Regions from separate parts of the Streptomyces sp. NPDC060027 genome, predicted to be linked through region 1. Evidence: riboswitches for the same ligand, from Rfam matches in the RefSeq annotation. Region 1 holds a riboswitch; the other holds the start of a gene.
The links. A riboswitch is a leader RNA that binds a small molecule or an ion and turns the genes downstream of it on or off. The one in region 1 is predicted to bind cobalamin.

Region 1 (8,889 bases):
TCCAGCCACAGCGGGCCGTTGCCGGTCTCCATGCGGACGGCGTCCGCGGGAGGCCATGGGCCGTCGGTCAGCAGTTCGCGCTCCGGACCGGTCAGACTCCGGTAGAGCGCGAGCGCCTCCGCGGGAGCCTGCCGCACGGGTGCCGACAGCAGTCCGGGGCTCAACTCGTCGAACGCCGACGCGTACTCCTCGTACGACCGCCAGCCGGGTACGACGCGACACCCCGCGGGAGCGCGGACCAGCAGCGTCGGCAGCGCGTAGCGGTACCCGCCGTCGGCGGTCTCCTTGGCGGCGCCGGGATGCGGCGACCCACCGCGCACCGACAGCACCTCGCGGACCGGCCGGCGCGCCTCGGCACGGTCGGCACGCACCGCCTCCAGCACGGCCGCCGACGCCGCGTCGGCGGCCAGCCGCTCATGGTCCAGGCCGGGCACGCCCCGTACCGCGGACAGCGCGAGCGCGGATGTGTCCGCGGGCTCCCCGAGCACGAAGACGCTCTCCCGCAGCCGCCGCAGCACCCGCTCGGCGACCTCGCCGCCCTGCCGTTCGGCGGCCTTGGCGACCAGCGAGGACGGCCACGAACTCGCGGCGACCCGGCTCAGCCGCAGCGCCCGCGGCGCCCGCGTGTGGGCGCCGATGTCCTCGACATAGCGCGCGTACCAGGCGGTCTCCGCCGCCGGATCGGGCGGCGGGTCGTCGTCGTGGTCGAACAGGACGCAGTACGCGCGGCGCCAGTGGACCCGTCCGGCGAGCGCGGCGCGGAGCCGCCGGAACACCGGCTCCGATCCCCAGGCCCAGGGACACAGCGGGTCGGTGTACTCCACCACCTCCACCGCGGGCCGGTCCGGCGGGGCCGTCACGCGGCCCCCTTCCGGTTCAGGTCTTCGCCCGCTTCGGCGAGCAGCAGCGTGGCCAGGGACGTGCCGCCCAGAACCGCGGCGGCATCCGCCTCGATACGACGCCACACCTCCGGCAGTCCGGAGGCGGGACCCGGGTAGTCGAGACCGGCGAGCGGCTCGCCCCGCAAGGTGATCAACTCACCGTCCACGGCGCGCGCGACATCCAGCAGGGTGATCTCGTCGGCGGGCCGGCCGAGCCAGTAGCCGCCCTCGCAGCCACGCTGGCTGCGGACCAGGCCGGCCCGGCGCAACTCGCCCACCACGGACTTCAGGAACCGGAACGGGACCTGCTGCGAGGAGGCGATGGCCTCGCAGGTGAGCGGGCGGGCCGGCTCGCGGGCGAGCTCCAGCAGGGCCCGTGCGGCGTAGTCCGCCTTCGCGGAGATATGCATGCGCCCATGATGCCCGACACGGTGTCCGCCACCAGGGCCTACACGGGTTCCCCACGTACATTGCGGGAACATTGCCGCAGGTGAAGGGCAATGGACACCTCTTGACATCCTTTTACGGGCCGCTCTAGCGTCCCCATCCATGAGCGAGCCGTTGACGACCCCCGGCGAAGGTTTCCACCCCCATCTCCACGACACCGCGGGGGAGTCGCCGGCACCCCTGCGCACCCGTCTGCACCACATCCGCGCCGGCGCTCTCGACGGCGACACGGCGCAGACCGGAGGCATGCGCAGATTCGCCGCCGTCAGCGGCAACACCGTCGGCTCCGAGAAGCTGTGGATGGGCCAGACCCACGTCGCCCCCTCCACCTCCTCCTCCGATCACCACCACGGGGCGTCCGAGACCGCCATCTACGTGGTCAGCGGACACCCTGAATTCGTCTTCCTCGACGACTCGGGGGCACAGCCCGAGGAAGTACGCCTGCGCACCTCTCCCGGCGACTACATCTTCGTGCCCCCGTTCGTCCCGCACCGCGAGGAGAACCCGGACCCGGCGGAGGAGGCCGTCGTCGTCATCGCCCGCAGCACCCAGGAGGCGATCGTGGTCAACCTCCCGCGGCTGTACGTGTTGCGGGCGGGACAGGAGGCCTGAGTACGGTATCCGGGAGATCGTCCGCGACCGGCGGATCCATCGGCTCCTGGAAGGAACCATCGAGATCATGCGCGTCATCGTGGCCCGCGCCCTGACGGGGGCGTTCGAATGAGCGGCACCGGGGCGCACGGCGCCGACGAATCCGTCCTGCTGCACACCGACGGACGAGCCGCCCACCTCACGCTCAACCGGCCGAAGGCCCTGAACGCCCTGAACCACGCGATGGTGCGCCGGATCGACCAGGCACTCACCGCCTGGGAGCACGACCCGGCCGTCGAGACCGTGGTCGTCACCGGCGCCGGAGAGCGCGGACTGTGCGCGGGCGGCGACATCCGCGTGGTCCACGACGACGCGCGCGACGGGGACGGCACCGCGTCCGCCGCGTTCTGGCGCGACGAGTACCACCTCAACGCCCGCATCGCCCGCTACCCCAAGCCGTACGTGGCGGTCATGGACGGCATCGTCATGGGCGGCGGCGTCGGCGTCTCCGCGCACGGCAGCGTCCGCGTCGTCACCGAGCGCTCCCGGATAGCCATGCCCGAGACCGGTATCGGCTTCGTCCCCGACGTCGGCGGCACCCATCTGCTCGCCCACGCACCGGGCGAACTGGGCACCCACCTCGCCCTGTCGGGTGCCTCGATGGGCGCCGGTGACGCCCTGCTGTGCGGCCTCGCCGACCACTACGTACCGTCCTCGGCACTGCGGCAGTTGGTGTCCGACCTCGCCGACCGGCCCGTACGGGAAGCTCTGGCAAGTCATGTGCAGCCACCGCCCCCGGCCGAGCTGGCGGAGCGGCGGGAGTGGATCGACGCCTGCTACGCCGCCGACACGGTCGAGGAGATCGTGCGGCGGCTGCTCGCGGTCGGCGACCCGGCGGCCAAGGAGACGGCGGAGATCCTCCTCGGCAACTCGCCCACCGCCGTGAAGGTCACGCTCGCCGCCCTGCGCCGCGCCCGCCGCCTCGGCGGCCTGGAGCGCGTACTGGACCAGGAGTACCGCGTCTCCTGCGCGGCCCTGTCCTCCCCCGACCTGGTGGAGGGCGTCCGGGCCCAGATCATCGACAAGGACCGCGACCCGCACTGGTCCCCGGCCACCCTCGGCGAGGTCACCGACGCCGACGTCCAGCGCTTCTTCGCACCCTTGGGGGAGCGTGAACTAGGGCTCGCTCCGCCCGGCACCGCGACGGACGAAGCGCGCTGAGCGGGACCGTCGCGCGCACCGGACCCGTGCGCGCGAGCGGTCCGGGTCCCGTTGGTGGAGTCCGCGCCCAACTCCGCCCGCACACCGCCGAACAGTGCGCCGCCGAGGCCGAACACGGCGGGGCGGCCGACCACTTCGACCACTTCTCCGGGCGGCGTCCGAAACCGCACCGGTGTCCCGCCGTGCACAAGGGACCCGCCACCTGGGACGAGAGGAAGATCACGGCAGGTGGTGCGGTCTTGGCCGAGAACTCGCCACGCGGTACGGTCGGTCCGATATTGATGACGTCAAGACGGAAGCCGGTGGAAATCCGGCACGGTCGCGCCACTGTGAACGAGACGCTCCAGCCACGCTGGGCGCCGCGTGAGTCAGACCCGTAGGCGTCATCCTGTGCACCACCGAGATGGGACGCGAACTCCCGAGGAGGTTCTGCCATGGCGCAGACCGTCGCCCAGCCGACAGCCACCACCCCCGTTCTTCCCGCCAAGCTGCCGCTGAAGGCGATTGCTCCCTGGGCGGTCTTCTTCGGCATCCTGATGCTGGTCCTGCTGTACTTCGTCGGCGCCGAACAGGGCGCCACCGCCGTCGTCTCCGGCGAGGACGTCCACGAGTGGGTGCACGACGCCCGCCACCTGCTCGGTTTCCCCTGCCACTGACGCGAGGGACAGCGCACACTCATGAACTCCGCAACGGTAAGAAACCTGCTCGTGCGAGGCATGCTCGCCGGCCTCGCCGCCGGCCTGCTCGCCCTCGTCGTGGCCTACTTCCTCGGTGAACCGAGCGTCGACAGCGCGATCGGCTTCGAGGAAGCACACGCTTCCGGGCACGATCACGAGGTCGAACTCGTCTCCCGCAGCCTCCAGTCCACCGCCGGCCTGGCCACCGGCGTCCTCTTCTACGGAATCGCCTTCGGCGGTATTGCGGCGCTCGGCTTCTGCTTCGCGCTCGGCCGCGTGGGCCGCTTCAGCCCGCGCGCGACCGCGCTCCTGCTGTCCGGCAGCGCGCTGCTCGCCGTGTACGTCGTGCCGTTCCTGAAGTACCCGGCCAATCCGCCGTCGGTCGGCGACCCCGACACCATCGGCAAGCGGACCACCCTGTACTTCCTGATGATGGTGCTCAGCGTGCTCCTGGCGATCGGCGCCGTCATCCTCGGCAAGCGGCTCGCGCCCAGGCTGGGCACCTGGTACGCGACGATCGCCGCGGTGGCCGCCTTCGCCGTCGTGATCGGCCTGGCGTACGCGTTCCTGCCCACGATCAACGAGGTGCCGGAGCACTTCCCCGCCACCCTGCTGTGGCGGTTCCGGATCTCCGCCTTGGCCATCCAGGCCACACTGTGGACCGGATTCGGCCTGGTCTTCGGCGAGTTGGCCGAACGCATGCTGAACCCCAAGCCCGCGGCGGCCCCGTCCGGGCGATCGGTGCCGGCCGCGCACTGATCCCGCGGAACACAAGAGGGCCCTTCGGAACCGTCCGGGGGCCCTCTCGCGTTGTGCCTGACTCCACCGCTCAAGGGCTCCACGCGCCGTTCGCCGTTCCCTCGGCGTGGGAATCCGGGGAGGCGGCCGGCGGCCGCCTCCCCGGGCGGAACGTCCCGATGTCAGGACGCGGGAAGTTCCCCACGCACGACGTGGGCGGCGGCGACCAGGTTCTCCAGCGAGGCGCGGGTCTCGGGCCAGCCGCGGGTCTTCAGACCGCAGTCGGGGTTCGCCCACAGCCGCTCGGCGGGGATGGCCTTCAGCCCGGCCCGCAGTAGTTCGACGGCCTCCTCCGTGCTCGGAACGCGCGGGGAGTGGATGTCGTACACGCCGGGTCCCGCCTCGCGCGGGTAGCCGTGCGAGGCGAGTTCACGGGCGACCTGCATGTGGGAGCGGGCCGCCTCCAGGCTGATGACGTCGGCGTCGAGGTCGTCGATGGCCTGGACGATGTCCCCGAACTCGGCGTAGCACATGTGGGTGTGGATCTGCGTGTCCGGACGCACGCCGCTCGTGCTGAGCCGGAACGCCTCCGTGGCCCACGCCAGATACGCCGGTCGGTCGGCCGCGCGCAGCGGAAGGGTCTCGCGCAGGGCCGGCTCGTCGACCTGGATCACCGAACTCCCGCCCGCCTCCAGGTCGTTCACCTCGTCCCGCAGGGCCAGGGCGACCTGGCGGGCGGTGTCACCGAGAGGCTGGTCGTCGCGGACGAAGGACCAGGCGAGCATGGTGACCGGCCCGGTGAGCATGCCCTTGACCGGGCGATCGGTCAGGGACTGGGCGTACGTCGTCCAGCGCACCGTCATCGGCTCGGGCCGCGTGATGTCGCCTGCCAGGATCGGCGGGCGGACATAGCGGGTGCCGTAGGACTGCACCCAGCCGTGCTGCGTGGCCAGGTAACCGGTGAGCCGCTCGGCGAAGTACTGCACCATGTCGTTGCGTTCGGCCTCGCCGTGCACCAGGACGTCCAGACCGGTCTTCTCCTGGAAGGAGATCACCTCCTGGATCTCGGCCTTGATGCGCTCCTCGTAACCGGCCGTGTCGATGCGGCCCGCGCGCAGATCGGCGCGGGCGGCGCGCAGTTCGCCGGTCTGCGGGAAGGAGCCGATGGTGGTGGTCGGCAGGAGCGGGAGACCGAGGTGGGCCCGCTGGGCCGCGGCCCGCTCGCCGTACGGCTGGGACCGGCGGGCGTCGGCCTCCGTGACGGCGGCGGCGCGGGCCCGGACGGCGGGATCGCGCGTGATCGGCGAGTTCGCCCGAGAGGCCAGGTCGGCCCGGTTGGCGGCGAGTTCGGCCGCGATGGCGCCGGTGCCCTGTGCGAGCCCCTTGGCCAGGGAGACGACCTCGGCCGTCTTCTGGCGGGCGAAGGCGAGCCAGCGCAGGATCTGCGGCTCGATGTCCCGTTCCGGCGCGGAGTCGAGCGGCACGTGGAGCAGGGAGCAGGAGGCCGCCACGTCGACCCGGTCGGCGAGACCCAGCAGGGTACCGAGGGTGGCCAGGGACTTCTCCAGGTCGTTCACCCAGATGTTGCGGCCGTCGACCACACCCGCGACCAGGCGCTTGCCGAGGAGGCGCGCTACGACATCGAGCGCCTCACCGACCGCTACGGCCTCGGACACGAGACCGTCTGCCACCGGCTGAGCACGCTCCAGCGCCCGAGGCTGCGCGGCGTGCCCTTCTCCTTCGTCCGGGTCGACCGGGCCGGCAACATGTCCAAGCGGCAGTCCGCCACCGGCCTCCACTTCTCCAGGGCCGGCGGAACCTGCCCGCTGTGGAACGTCTACGAGGCGTTCGCGGTCCCCGGCCGCATCCACGTCCAGGTCGCTGAAATGCCCGACGGACAGCGCTACTTGTGGACCGCTCGGGCGATCACCCGGCACCGCGGCGGCTGGGGCGAACCCGGCAAGACCTTCGCCATCGGCCTCGGCTGCGAGATCCGGCACGCCCACCGGCTCGTCTACTCCGACGGCCTCGACCTAGGCAGCGCCGCCGCGGCCACACGCATCGGCATGGGCTGCCGCGTCTGCGAACGCCTCGACTGCCCCCAGCGCGCCGCCCCGCCCCTGGGCAGCCCGCTGCGCGTCGACCAGGACACCAGCACCTTCGTCCCGTATCCGGTGGCCGAGCGACCGGGTCCGTGAACCGGGCCTGACGGTGGTGCGGTGACCGGTCCGCGAACGCGGAAGTGAGCGGTGGCCGGGCTCCGACCTGCCCCGCCACCGCCGTTCGACTCAGCGGCCTTCGCCGCCGAACACCTTCAGGATCTGTTCCGCCGCGAGCGTGGCGGTCAACTCGCCTTCCCTTACCTGTCGTTCGAGGCCGGGGCTGACGGCCCGTACGGCCTGGTCGGCGTGCAGCCGGCCGAGGAGTTCGTCGCGGACCATCGTCCAGGTCCAGTCGACCTGCTGGTCACGGCGCTTGTCGGCGAGGCGGCCGGTCGAGTCGAGCAGGGTGCGGTGCTGTTCCAGGCGGTCCCACACGGTGTCCAGGCCGGCCGACTCGCGGGCACTGCAACTCAGCACCGGCGGCGTCCAGGCCGCGTCCTTGCCGTGCATCAGCCGCAGGGCGCCCGCCAGTTCACGTGCGGCGGACTGGGCGTCGCGCGCGTGCGGGCCGTCCGCCTTGTTCACGGCGATCACGTCGGCCAGCTCCAGGACACCCTTCTTGATGCCCTGCAACTGGTCCCCCGTACGCGCCAGCGTCAGCAGGAGGAAGGAGTCGACCATGTTCGCGACGGCCGTCTCGGACTGGCCGACACCGACCGTCTCCACCAGCACCACGTCGTAGCCGGCCGCCTCCATCACCACGATCGACTCGCGGGTCGCCTTGGCCACCCCGCCGAGCGTGCCGGCGGTGGGGGAGGGGCGGATGAACGCGGCCGGGTCCACGGCCAGGCGCTCCATCCGGGTCTTGTCGCCGAGGATCGAACCGCCCGTACGGCTGGAGGACGGATCGACGGCGAGCACCGCGACCCGGTACCCGAGCGAGGTCAGCATCGTGCCGAACGCGTCGATGAACGTCGACTTGCCCACGCCCGGCACCCCGCTGATGCCGATCCGCCGCGCCTTCCCGCTGTGCGGGAGCAGCTCGGTCAGCAACTCCTGCGCCAGCGCCCGGTGCTGGGGCCGGGTGGACTCGACGAGCGTGATGGCGCGGGCGACGAGCGCGCGCTTCCCGTCGAGCACACCCTTGACATAGGTGTCGAGTTCGATCACAGGGCGTGCCCGAGACCGGTGGAGAGCCGCTGGACGAGGTCGTACGCCGCGTCCGGGATCACCGTCCCGGGCGGGAACACGGCCGCCGCGCCCATCTCCAGGAGCGTCGGCACGTCCTGCGGCGGGATCACCCCGCCGACCACGATCATGATGTCCTCGCGGCCCTCCGCGGCCAGTTCCTCGCGCAGCGCCGGTACGAGGGTGAGGTGCCCGGCGGCCAGCGACGAGACGCCCACGATGTGCACGTCCGCCTCCACCGCCTGACGGGCCACCTCACCCGGCGTCTGGAACAGCGGGCCGACGTCCACGTCGAAGCCGAGGTCGGCGAAGGCGGTCGCGATCACCTTCTGGCCGCGGTCGTGACCGTCCTGGCCCATCTTGGCGACCAGGATGCGCGGTCGGCGGCCCTCGGCCTCCTCGAACGCGTCCACCAGCGCCCGGGTGCGGTCCACGGACGGGGACTCCCCTGCTTCGTTGCGGTACACCCCGGAAATCGTACGGATCTGGCCCGCGTGCCGCCCGTACACCTTCTCCAGGGCGTCGGAGATCTCCCCGACGGTGGCCATCGCGCGGGCCGCGCGCACCGCCAGCTCCAGCAGGTTGCCCTCACCGCCGGCCGCTCGCGTGAGGTCGTCCAGCGAGTCCTGGCACGCCCGCTCGTCGCGCTCGGCCCGCAGCCGCCGCAGCTTCTCGATCTGCTGCGTGCGTACGGACGAGTTGTCGACCTTGAGGACGTCGATCTTCTCGTCGGTCTCGACGCGGTACTTGTTGACGCCGATGACCGGCTGGCGGCCGGAGTCGATGCGGGCCTGCGTGCGGGCCGCCGCCTCCTCGATCCGGAGCTTGGGGATGCCGGCGTCGATGGCCTGCGCCATGCCGCCCGCGGCCTCGACCTCCTCGATGTGCTGCCAGGCCCGGCGGGCGAGGTCGTACGTCAGCTTCTCGATGTACGCGCTGCCGCCCCACGGGTCGATGACCCGGGTCGTGCCGGACTCCTGCTGGAGCAGCAACTGCGTGTTGCGGGCGATCCGCGCGGAGAAGTCGGTGGGCAGCGCCAGCGCC
Region 2 (8,889 bases), on a different contig from region 1:
CCAGGCGCTGAACTTGTCACCCTGCTTCTTCTGGATCTTGTCCAGGGCGGAGGTGAGCTCCTTGTACGTCTTCGGCGGGGTCTTCACGCCGACGGACGCGGCGAGGTCCTTGCGCCAGTTGCCGACGCGGCCACCGGCGTAGTACGGCACGCCGTAGGTCTTGCCGTCGTAGGTCACGGAGGCCTTGAGGCCGTCCAGCCAGGCGTCCGCGTTCTCGAACTTGGCCGTGTCCAGGGGAGCGAAGGCGCCCTTGACCATGTAGCCGAGCATCTCGGTGTTGCCCATCTCGACCACGTCGGGCGCCTTGTCGGTGGCGAGGACGGCGTCGAGCTTGGTGTTCTTGTCCGGCCAACCGTAGTACTCGTGGTTGATCTTGATGCCGGGGTGCTTCGCCTTGATCGCCGCATCGGCCGCCTTGACCAGCTCGGGCCAGTTGTTCTGCGCGTCGACCGTGAGCCAGACGGTCAGCTCCTTCGCGTCCGCGCCCTTGTCCGACCCCCCGGACTTGTCGTCGTTCCCGCACGCCGCGATGGAGAACATCATGCCCGCGATACCGATCGCGGCTATCAGCTTGCGCTTCACGCCACCCTCCTCAGGGATGCCACAAACCCCCCTGCTCCCCGCGGTGACATAACGCCGTGTACCGCCCGTGGGGCCGGGACTGGACCAATGGTGTAGACCAGTACGGGGAGCTTGGCCTAGACCTAGAGGGGTGTCAAGGGTGCGTAAGCCCGTCCAGTCGTCCGTTATGGGACCTACATATGCAAGGACCTTTAAGTAGGTAAGCGGCATAAACAGCAGGCCTGTTCACGGCCCGCGGAGGGGCCGCCCACGGAGTCGCCCGCACGGCCGTCTGCGCGCGATGGACTAGACCAACGAGTACGCCGACGGTATATAGAGGGGATCACGGAGCGTGCGGGGGACACTCGCACGTCAAGCCGTGCCACGATGTGAGCCGTGGCCGACGGTAGGTCGGTCGCTTCGGCATCCGGAGCCGGGAAGGCAGAGCATGAGCACCGACGTCAGCAGTGCGGAGAACGAGGGTGGGGCGCCCATCCGTACCGCGCGCGTGCCCAAGTACTACCGCCTCAAGAAGCACCTGCTCGACATGACGGAGACACTGCCGCCCGGTACGCCGGTACCGCCCGAGCGGACCCTCGCCGCCGAGTTCGACACCTCGCGCACCACGGTGCGGCAGGCCCTTCAGGAGCTGGTCGTCGAGGGCCGCCTCGAACGCATCCAGGGCAAGGGCACCTTCGTCGCCAAACCGAAGGTCTCCCAGGCGCTCCAACTGACCTCGTACACCGAGGACATGCGCGCCCAGGGCCTCGAACCCACCTCGCAGCTGCTGGACATCGGCTACATCACCGCGGACGAGACCCTCGCCGGCCTGCTCGACATCTCGGCCGGCGGCCGGGTGCTGCGCATCGAGCGGCTGCGCCTCGCGAGCGGCGAGCCGATGGCCATCGAGACGACCCACCTCTCCGCCAAGCGCTTCCCCGCCCTGCGCAGGTCGCTCGTCAAGTACACCTCTCTCTACACCGCGCTCGCCGAGGTCTACGACGTCCATCTCGCCGAGGCCGAGGAGACCATCGAGACCTCGCTGGCGACCCCGCGCGAGGCCGGGCTGCTCGGCACCGATGTGGGCCTGCCCATGCTGATGCTCTCCCGCCACTCGATCGACCGGCAGGGCGAGCCGGTGGAGTGGGTGCGGTCGGTGTACCGGGGAGACCGGTACAAGTTCGTCGCCCGCCTCAAGCGTCCGCAGGACTGATCCACGCGGGGTGGCGCGCAGGCCCGGACGGGCCGTCAGGACCCTTACCCCTCCGAGGGGTTCCGCTCCTGATGAGGGGCCCCGCGCCCACCCTCACGAACCCTCCACACCCGCCGTCCGGCGGGGGTTTGAACTGCACTCGATCTAGCGAAGAACGAGCGCTCATGAGCGTTCATGAGTGAGTGGCCTCTACGGTCTGGCTTGTGAATCTGACCGAGTGGGCGAAGGCCCAGGGCGTCCATCCGCAGACAGCGCGCCGCTGGTTTCGTGATGGAACGCTGCCGGTACCTGCGGAGCGGGTGGGCCCGCGCACGATCCTGGTGAATATCGAGGCCAACCAGGTCGCTGATGTCGTCGGGGGCGTGGGCCTGTACGCGCGGGTCTCCTCCCAGGACCAGAAGGCTGACCTGGTGCGGCAGACCGCGCGGCTCGTGGAGTGGGCGGCGAAGGCCGGGCACCGGGTGGTGCGGACCGAGTCGGAGATCGCCTCGGGCATGAACGGCGGTCGGGTGAAGGTCCGCCGACTGCTGGCCGACCCGGCCGTGACCACGGTGGTCGTCGAGCACAAGGACCGCCTCGGGCGGATGAACACCGAGCTCGTCGAGGCAGCACTGGCCGCGCATGGCCGTCGCCTCGTCATCCTTGACGACGGCGAGGTCGAAGATGACCTGGTCCGCGACATGACCGAGGTCTTGACCTCGTTCTGTGCCCGCTTGTATGGGCGCCGCTCCGCGAGGAACCGTGCGCAGAAAGCGCTTGAGGCGGCCGCGAAGTGAGCGAGCGGAAGAAGCCGTTGCGTGCGGTCCGGGGCCCGTTCGTGGTCCAGGACCGTACGGGCGTCGCGATCCGCGACCGCCTCAAAGACCTCACCCCAAAGGACGACGAGGTTCTGCGTCTCGTCGGTGCCCACATGGGCGGCCTCGCCACCGCCGACCTGGCCCTGTACTCGCGGGCCGGCTTCGAGCGCACCAGCCGGACCTGGGCCACCCGCAAGCAGGAGCTGACTGCCAGGTCGTCGTCCCGCTGGGCCGGTGCCGTCACGAAGGGCACCCACGACCAGTACGCCCTGGCCCGGAGTGGCCAGCTCGCGTACCGGGACAAGCTCGCCGACGGCATCCGCGTGCTTATGCACCGCTTGTCCCTCCCGGTCGGGGCGAAGGGCGCCAGGGGCAGGCCGGGCGGCTACCGCTCGCAGGCGGAGTGGTTCCACAAATCCCGCCGGCTCCACATCCTCAAGGCCCGTCTCGCGGCCGTTCAGGAGGACATCGCGACCGGGCGGGTGCACGTCGTGCGCGGCGGGAAGCGCCTCGCGAACAACCGGCACAACCTGGCCGCCGCCGGCCTCACCGAGACCGGATGGCGGGAACGCTGGGAGGCCGCCCGCTGGTTCTTGAGCGCGGACGGCGAGTCGGGGAAGCGGTTCGGGAACGAAACGATCCGCGTCACCCCGGACGGCGAGGTCTCGGTCAAGCTGCCCAAGCCGCTGGAGTACCTGGCCAACAGCCCGCACGGCCGGTACGTCCTGACCAGCCGCGTCGCCTTCCAATACCGGGGCGCGGAGTGGGCCGACCGTGTCGCCGGGAACCGGGCGATCGCGTACGAGATTCACTACGACGTGGCCAGGGGCCGCTGGTATCTGACCGCCTCGTGGAAGCGCCCCGCCGTGCAGGCCATCGGGTTGGAGGCGGCGCGGGCAGGCGGGCTGATCGGTGTGGACACCAACGCCGACCACTTCTCCGCCTACCGCCTCGACCAGCACGGCAACCCGGTCGGCGACCCGCAGCAATTCTGGTACGGCCTGACCGGCAGCGCGGACCACCGCGACGCGCAGCTGCGGCACGCGCTCAGCCAGTTGCTGCGCTGGGCCACCCGGATCGGCGTCACCGCGATCGCTGTCGAAGACCTCGACTTCTCCGACGGGAAGACCCGCGAGAGGTTTGGCCGCAAGCGGTTCCGGCAACTCATCCACGGCATCCCCACCGGCAAGGTCAAGGCCCGGCTGGTGAATATGGCCGCCGAGCACGGCCTCTCCCTGGTCGCCGTCGACCCGGCGTACACCTCCAAGTGGGGCGCCGAGCACTGGAAAACCCCCCTGACCAGCAAGAAACGTGCGATGACCCGCCACGACGCGGCGGGCATCGCGATCGGAAGGCGCGCCCTCGGGCACCCGATCCGGCGACGGACGAAACCGCCCCGCACCCACCAGAGCGATGGTGGCGGGCATCGGAACGTCCAGGCCGAACCGGGCACCCAGGAGCGCGAGGGACTCGCCGGACACGGTACGGAACCAGCCCCCAGAGGGCGGCGACCGGCCGTGCGGTCAAAGCGGGGAACCAGCGTGTCCAACACCGTTCGGGACACGCGACTGAGCACCGGTCCTGGCAACAGGACTCACTACCGCTCAGTTCTTAGAAACGGTTCCCTAACGCGGAACCGTCGCCTAGATTGCCTGCGCGTTACCCAGGTGATCGATGAGGGGACGGAGCCGACCCATGTCAGACCTGCCCGAAGTGAAACCACCGGTGGTGACACCGGTCCGTGCGGTGATCGCCCTCTGTCTGCTCGCGCCCTTCGTCGCGATGCTGTGGGTCGGCTCCTACGCCAAGACCGACCCGGCCTTCATCGGCATCCCGTTCTTCTACTGGTACCAGATGCTGTGGGTGGTCCTCTCCACGGCGCTGACGGTGACCGCGTACCAGCTGTGGAAGCGTGACCAGCGGGCCCGCGCCTCCGCGAAGGGAGGTGCCGGAGCATGAACGACGGTGTGAACGGCGTCGCCCTCGGCGTCTTCGTCTTCTTCTTCCTGGCCGTCACGGTCCTGGGCTTCCTGGCCGCGCGCTGGCGCAGGGCCGACAACGAACACAGCCTCGACGAATGGGGCCTGGGCGGCCGGTCCTTCGGCACCTGGGTGACCTGGTTCCTGCTCGGCGGCGACCTCTACACGGCGTACACCTTCGTCGCCGTACCGGCGGCGGTCTACGCGGCGGGCGCGGCCGGCTTCTTCGCCGTGCCGTACACGATCCTGGTCTACCCGCTGATCTTCACCTTCCTGCCCCGCCTCTGGTCGGTCTCCCACAAGCACGGCTATGTGACGACCTCGGACTTCGTGCGCGGCCGCTTCGGCTCCAAGGGCCTGTCCCTCGCCGTGGCCGTCACCGGCATCCTGGCCACCATGCCGTACATCGCGCTCCAGCTGGTCGGCATCCAGGCCGTCCTCGACGTGATGGGGGTGGGCGGCGGCGAGAGCACCAACTGGTTCGTCAAGGACCTGCCGCTCCTCATCGCCTTCGGCGTGCTGGCCGCGTACACCTACTCCTCGGGTCTGCGGGCCCCCGCCCTGATCGCGTTCGTGAAGGACACCCTGATCTACATCGTGATCGCGGTGGCCATCATCTACATCCCGATCAAGCTGGGCGGCTTCGACGAGATCTTCAAGGCGGCGAGCGACAAGTACACGGCCGCGGGCGCCGGCGGGCTCGTCCCCGCCGAGGCGGGCCAGTGGACGTACGCCACCCTCGCGCTCGGCTCGGCGCTGGCGCTGTTCATGTATCCGCACTCGATCACCGCGACGCTGTCCAGCCGCAGCCGGGAGGTGATCCGGCGCAACACCACGATCCTGCCGCTGTACTCGCTGATGCTGGGCCTGCTCGCCCTGCTCGGGTTCATGGCGATCGCGGCCGGCGTGAAGGTGCAGAACGGGCAGCTCGCGATCCCCCAGCTCTTCGAGAACATGTTCCCGGACTGGTTCGCGGGCGTGGCCTTCGCCGCCATCGGCATCGGGGCACTCGTCCCGGCGGCCATCATGTCCATCGCGGCCGCGAACCTCTTCACCCGCAACATCTACAAGGACTTCATCAAGCCGGACGCGACCCCGCGGCAGGAGACCCAGGTCTCCAAGGTGGTCTCGCTCCTGGTGAAGGTGGGCGCGCTGGTCTTCGTCCTGACCATGGACAAGACCGTCGCGATCAACTTCCAGCTGCTCGGCGGCATCTGGATCCTGCAGACGTTCCCGGCGCTGGTCGGTGGCCTGTTCACCCGCTGGTTCCACCGCTGGGCGCTGCTCGGCGGCTGGGCGGTCGGCATGCTCTACGGCACGATCGCCGCCTACGGGGTGGCCTCCCCGACCCAGAAGCACTTCGGCGGCAGCTCGAAGGAGATCCCCGGCATCGGGGAGATCGGCTACATCGGCCTGACGGCGTTCCTCCTGAACGTGGCCGTGTCCGTCGTCCTCACCTTCGCCCTGCGGGCGTTCAAGGCCCCCGACGGCATCGACGAGACGTCGCCCGGGGACTACACGGCCGACGCGGGAGCCCCCGGGGTCGAGACGGAGCTCCCCCCGGCCACGGCGGGCGCGAGCCACTAGCCACTAGCCACAGGTCACTCACCACGGACGACGGGCCGCCGGGAGGGAATCCGGCGGCCCGTCGCCGGGTGCCGGAGGGTGCGGCGAGGCCCTCGTGAGCGGCCCGACGACATCCGGCCGCTCACCTACGAGTTGACGCTCCAGCACACTCCGTAGCGCTCTCCGACGCCGACCCGACACAACATGTGGGGGTACTCCCGGAGCCCGGCACAAGATGTATGCTCATGGTCGCTGTCGCCGCAGGGGAATCCGGTGCGAATCCGGAACTGTCCCGCAACGGTGTACTTGTGTGTGTTCGCGTACCCACGCGACCGCGCTCGCGTCAGTCCGAGGACCTGCCGACAGCGCGCCCCGGCCGTCCGGCCCGGGTGCCGACGACGTCCGGGCCTCGCGGAATGGGCCGGTGGACGCGGTGCGTGCTGCCCAGAAGCGCTCCCGTGTGCCCCGTGCCTCCCCGCAAGGCCCCGTGCCGAGCGAGGGAGAGTCCCACGTGACCATCGCGCCAGCCGATCCGGCTTCAGTGACCGCGCAGCAGGCCCCGGTGGAGACCGACGGTCCCGGAACCGCGCTGCTGCGGACCCTGACGGATCTCACCGCCGACCTCCCCGACGCCGACCCCGGCCGGGTCGCCGCCGCGGCGCTGCGCGGCCGGTCCGCCCGCGCCGACGAGGCCGAGCTGCGCGAACTGGCCACCGAGGCGGCCGCAGGGCTCATCTCCGAGGACCCCGCCTACTCCCGGCTGGCCGCCCGCCTGCTCACGATCAGCATCGCCGCGGAGGCCGCCTCCCAGGGCGTCACGACCTTCTCCGAGTCCGTCGCCGTCGGCCACCGCGAGGGCCTGATCGCCGACCGCACGGCCGCGTTCGTCCGGCTGCACACGGCCCGTCTCGACGCGCTGATCGACATCGAGGGCGACGACCGCTTCGGCTACTTCGGGCTGCGCACGCTGCACAGCCGCTATCTGCTCCGGCACCCGATCACCCGCAGCGTCGTCGAGACGCCGCAGCACTTCATGCTCCGGGTGGCCTCCGGCCTCGCCGAGGACGACACGGTCCGCTCGGTGGACGAAGTCGCCGCGCTCTACCGGCTCATGAGCCGCCTGGACTACCTCCCCTCCTCCCCCACGCTCTTCAACTCCGGTACGCGGCACCCGCAGATGTCGTCCTGCTACCTCCTCGACTCCCCGCTGGACGAGCTGGACTCCATCTACGACCGCTACCACCAGGTGGCACGCCTGTCGAAGCACGCGGGCGGCATCGGTCTGTCCTACTCCCGCATCCGTTCGCGCGGTTCGCTGATCCGCGGCACCAACGGGCACTCCAACGGCATCGTCCCGTTCCTCAAGACGCTCGACGCCTCGGTCGCCGCGGTGAACCAGGGCGGCCGGCGCAAGGGCGCGGCCGCGGTGTACCTGGAGACCTGGCACTCCGACATCGAGGAGTTCCTGGAGCTGCGCGACAACACCGGTGAGGACGCCCGGCGTACGCACAACCTGAACCTCGCGCACTGGATCCCGGACGAGTTCATGCGCCGGGTGAACGAGGACGGCGTCTGGTCGCTGTTCTCCCCCGCCGACGTGCCGGAACTGGTCGACCTGTGGGGCGACGAGTTCGACGCCGCGTACCGCAAGGCCGAGGAGGCGGGCCTCGCCAAGAAGACCATCCCGGCCCGCGACCTGTACGGACGCATGATGCGCACCCTCGCGCAGACCGGCAACGGCTGGATGACCTTCAAGGACGCCGCCAACCGCACCGCCAACCAGACGGCGGAGCCGGGTCACACCGTCCACTCCTCGAACCTGTGCACCGAGATCCTGGAGGTCACGGACGACGGGGAGACGGCGGTCTGCAACCTGGGCTCGGTCAACCTGGGCGCGTTCGTCGTCGGTGACGGCATCGACTGGGAGCGCCTCGACGAGACCGTCCGCACCGCGGTCACCTTCCTCGACCGTGTCGTGGACATCAACTTCTACCCGACCGAGCAGGCGGGCCGCTCCAACGCCAAGTGGCGTCCTGTCGGCCTCGGCGCGATGGGCCTCCAGGACGTCTTCTTCAAGCTGCGCCTGCCCTTCGACTCGCCCGAGGCCCGCGCCCTGTCCGCCCGGATCGCCGAGCGCATCATGCTCGCCTCCTACGAGGCCTCCGCGGACCTCGCCGAGCGCAACGGCCCGCTCCCCGCCTGGGAGAAGACCCGTACCGCCCGTGGCGTGCTGCACCCGGACCACTTCGACGTCGAGCTGAACTGGCCGGAGCGCTGGGCCGCCCTGCGGCAGCGGATCGCGGCGGTCGGCATGCGCAACTCGCTGCTCCTCGCCATCGCGCCGACCGCCACCATCGCGTCCATCGCGGGCGTGTACGAGTGCATCGAGCCGCAGGTGTCGAACCTGTTCAAGCGCGAGACGCTCTCCGGCGAGTTCCTCCAGGTCAACTCCTACCTGGTGGCCGAGCTGAAGAAGCTCGGCGTCTGGGACGCGCAGACCCGTGAGGCGCTGCGCGAGTCCAGCGGCTCGGTGCAGGGCTTCACCTGGGTCCCGCAGGACGTCCGCGACCTGTACCGGACGGCGTGGGAGATCCCGCAGCGCGGCCTGATCGACATGGCCGCCGCCCGGACCCCGTTCCTGGACCAGGCGCAGTCGCTGAACCTGTTCCTGGAGACGCCGACCATCGGCAAGCTCTCCTCGATGTACTCCTACGCCTGGAAGTCGGGTCTGAAGACCACGTACTACCTGCGGTCCCGTCCCGCGACGCGCATC

Region 2: linked by a shared signal. The riboswitch ahead of ACFWBT_RS35025 (ribonucleoside-diphosphate reductase subunit alpha) and the one ahead of ACFWBT_RS00325 (CbtB-domain containing protein) in region 1 are both predicted to bind cobalamin.

The regions. Positions count from the first base shown of each region.
Region 1 covers NZ_JBHWVI010000001.1:85,817-94,705, reverse strand. Annotated here, with positions in the region: gene ACFWBT_RS00345 (DsbA family protein) at 1-860, opposite strand, end outside; gene ACFWBT_RS00340 (RrF2 family transcriptional regulator) at 857-1,291, opposite strand; gene ACFWBT_RS00335 (cupin domain-containing protein) at 1,431-1,940, shown strand; gene ACFWBT_RS00330 (enoyl-CoA hydratase/isomerase family protein) at 2,049-3,140, shown strand; cobalamin riboswitch at 3,388-3,534, shown strand; gene ACFWBT_RS00325 (CbtB-domain containing protein) at 3,575-3,796, shown strand; gene ACFWBT_RS00320 (CbtA family protein) at 3,818-4,576, shown strand; partial or broken gene metE (5-methyltetrahydropteroyltriglutamate--homocysteine S-methyltransferase) at 4,738-6,186, opposite strand; partial or broken gene ACFWBT_RS00310 (short-chain fatty acyl-CoA regulator family protein) at 6,172-6,753, shown strand; gene meaB (methylmalonyl Co-A mutase-associated GTPase MeaB) at 6,844-7,827, opposite strand; gene scpA (methylmalonyl-CoA mutase) at 7,824-8,889, opposite strand, start outside.
Region 2 covers NZ_JBHWVI010000216.1:1,140-10,028, reverse strand. Annotated here, with positions in the region: gene ACFWBT_RS35055 (extracellular solute-binding protein) at 1-582, opposite strand, end outside; gene ACFWBT_RS35050 (GntR family transcriptional regulator) at 1,010-1,774, shown strand; gene ACFWBT_RS35045 (IS607 family transposase) at 1,978-2,550, shown strand; partial or broken gene ACFWBT_RS35040 (IS200/IS605 family accessory protein TnpB-related protein) at 2,547-4,186, shown strand; gene ACFWBT_RS35035 (DUF3311 domain-containing protein) at 4,267-4,530, shown strand; gene mctP (monocarboxylate uptake permease MctP) at 4,527-6,137, shown strand; cobalamin riboswitch at 6,346-6,495, shown strand; gene ACFWBT_RS35025 (ribonucleoside-diphosphate reductase subunit alpha) at 6,628-8,889, shown strand, end outside.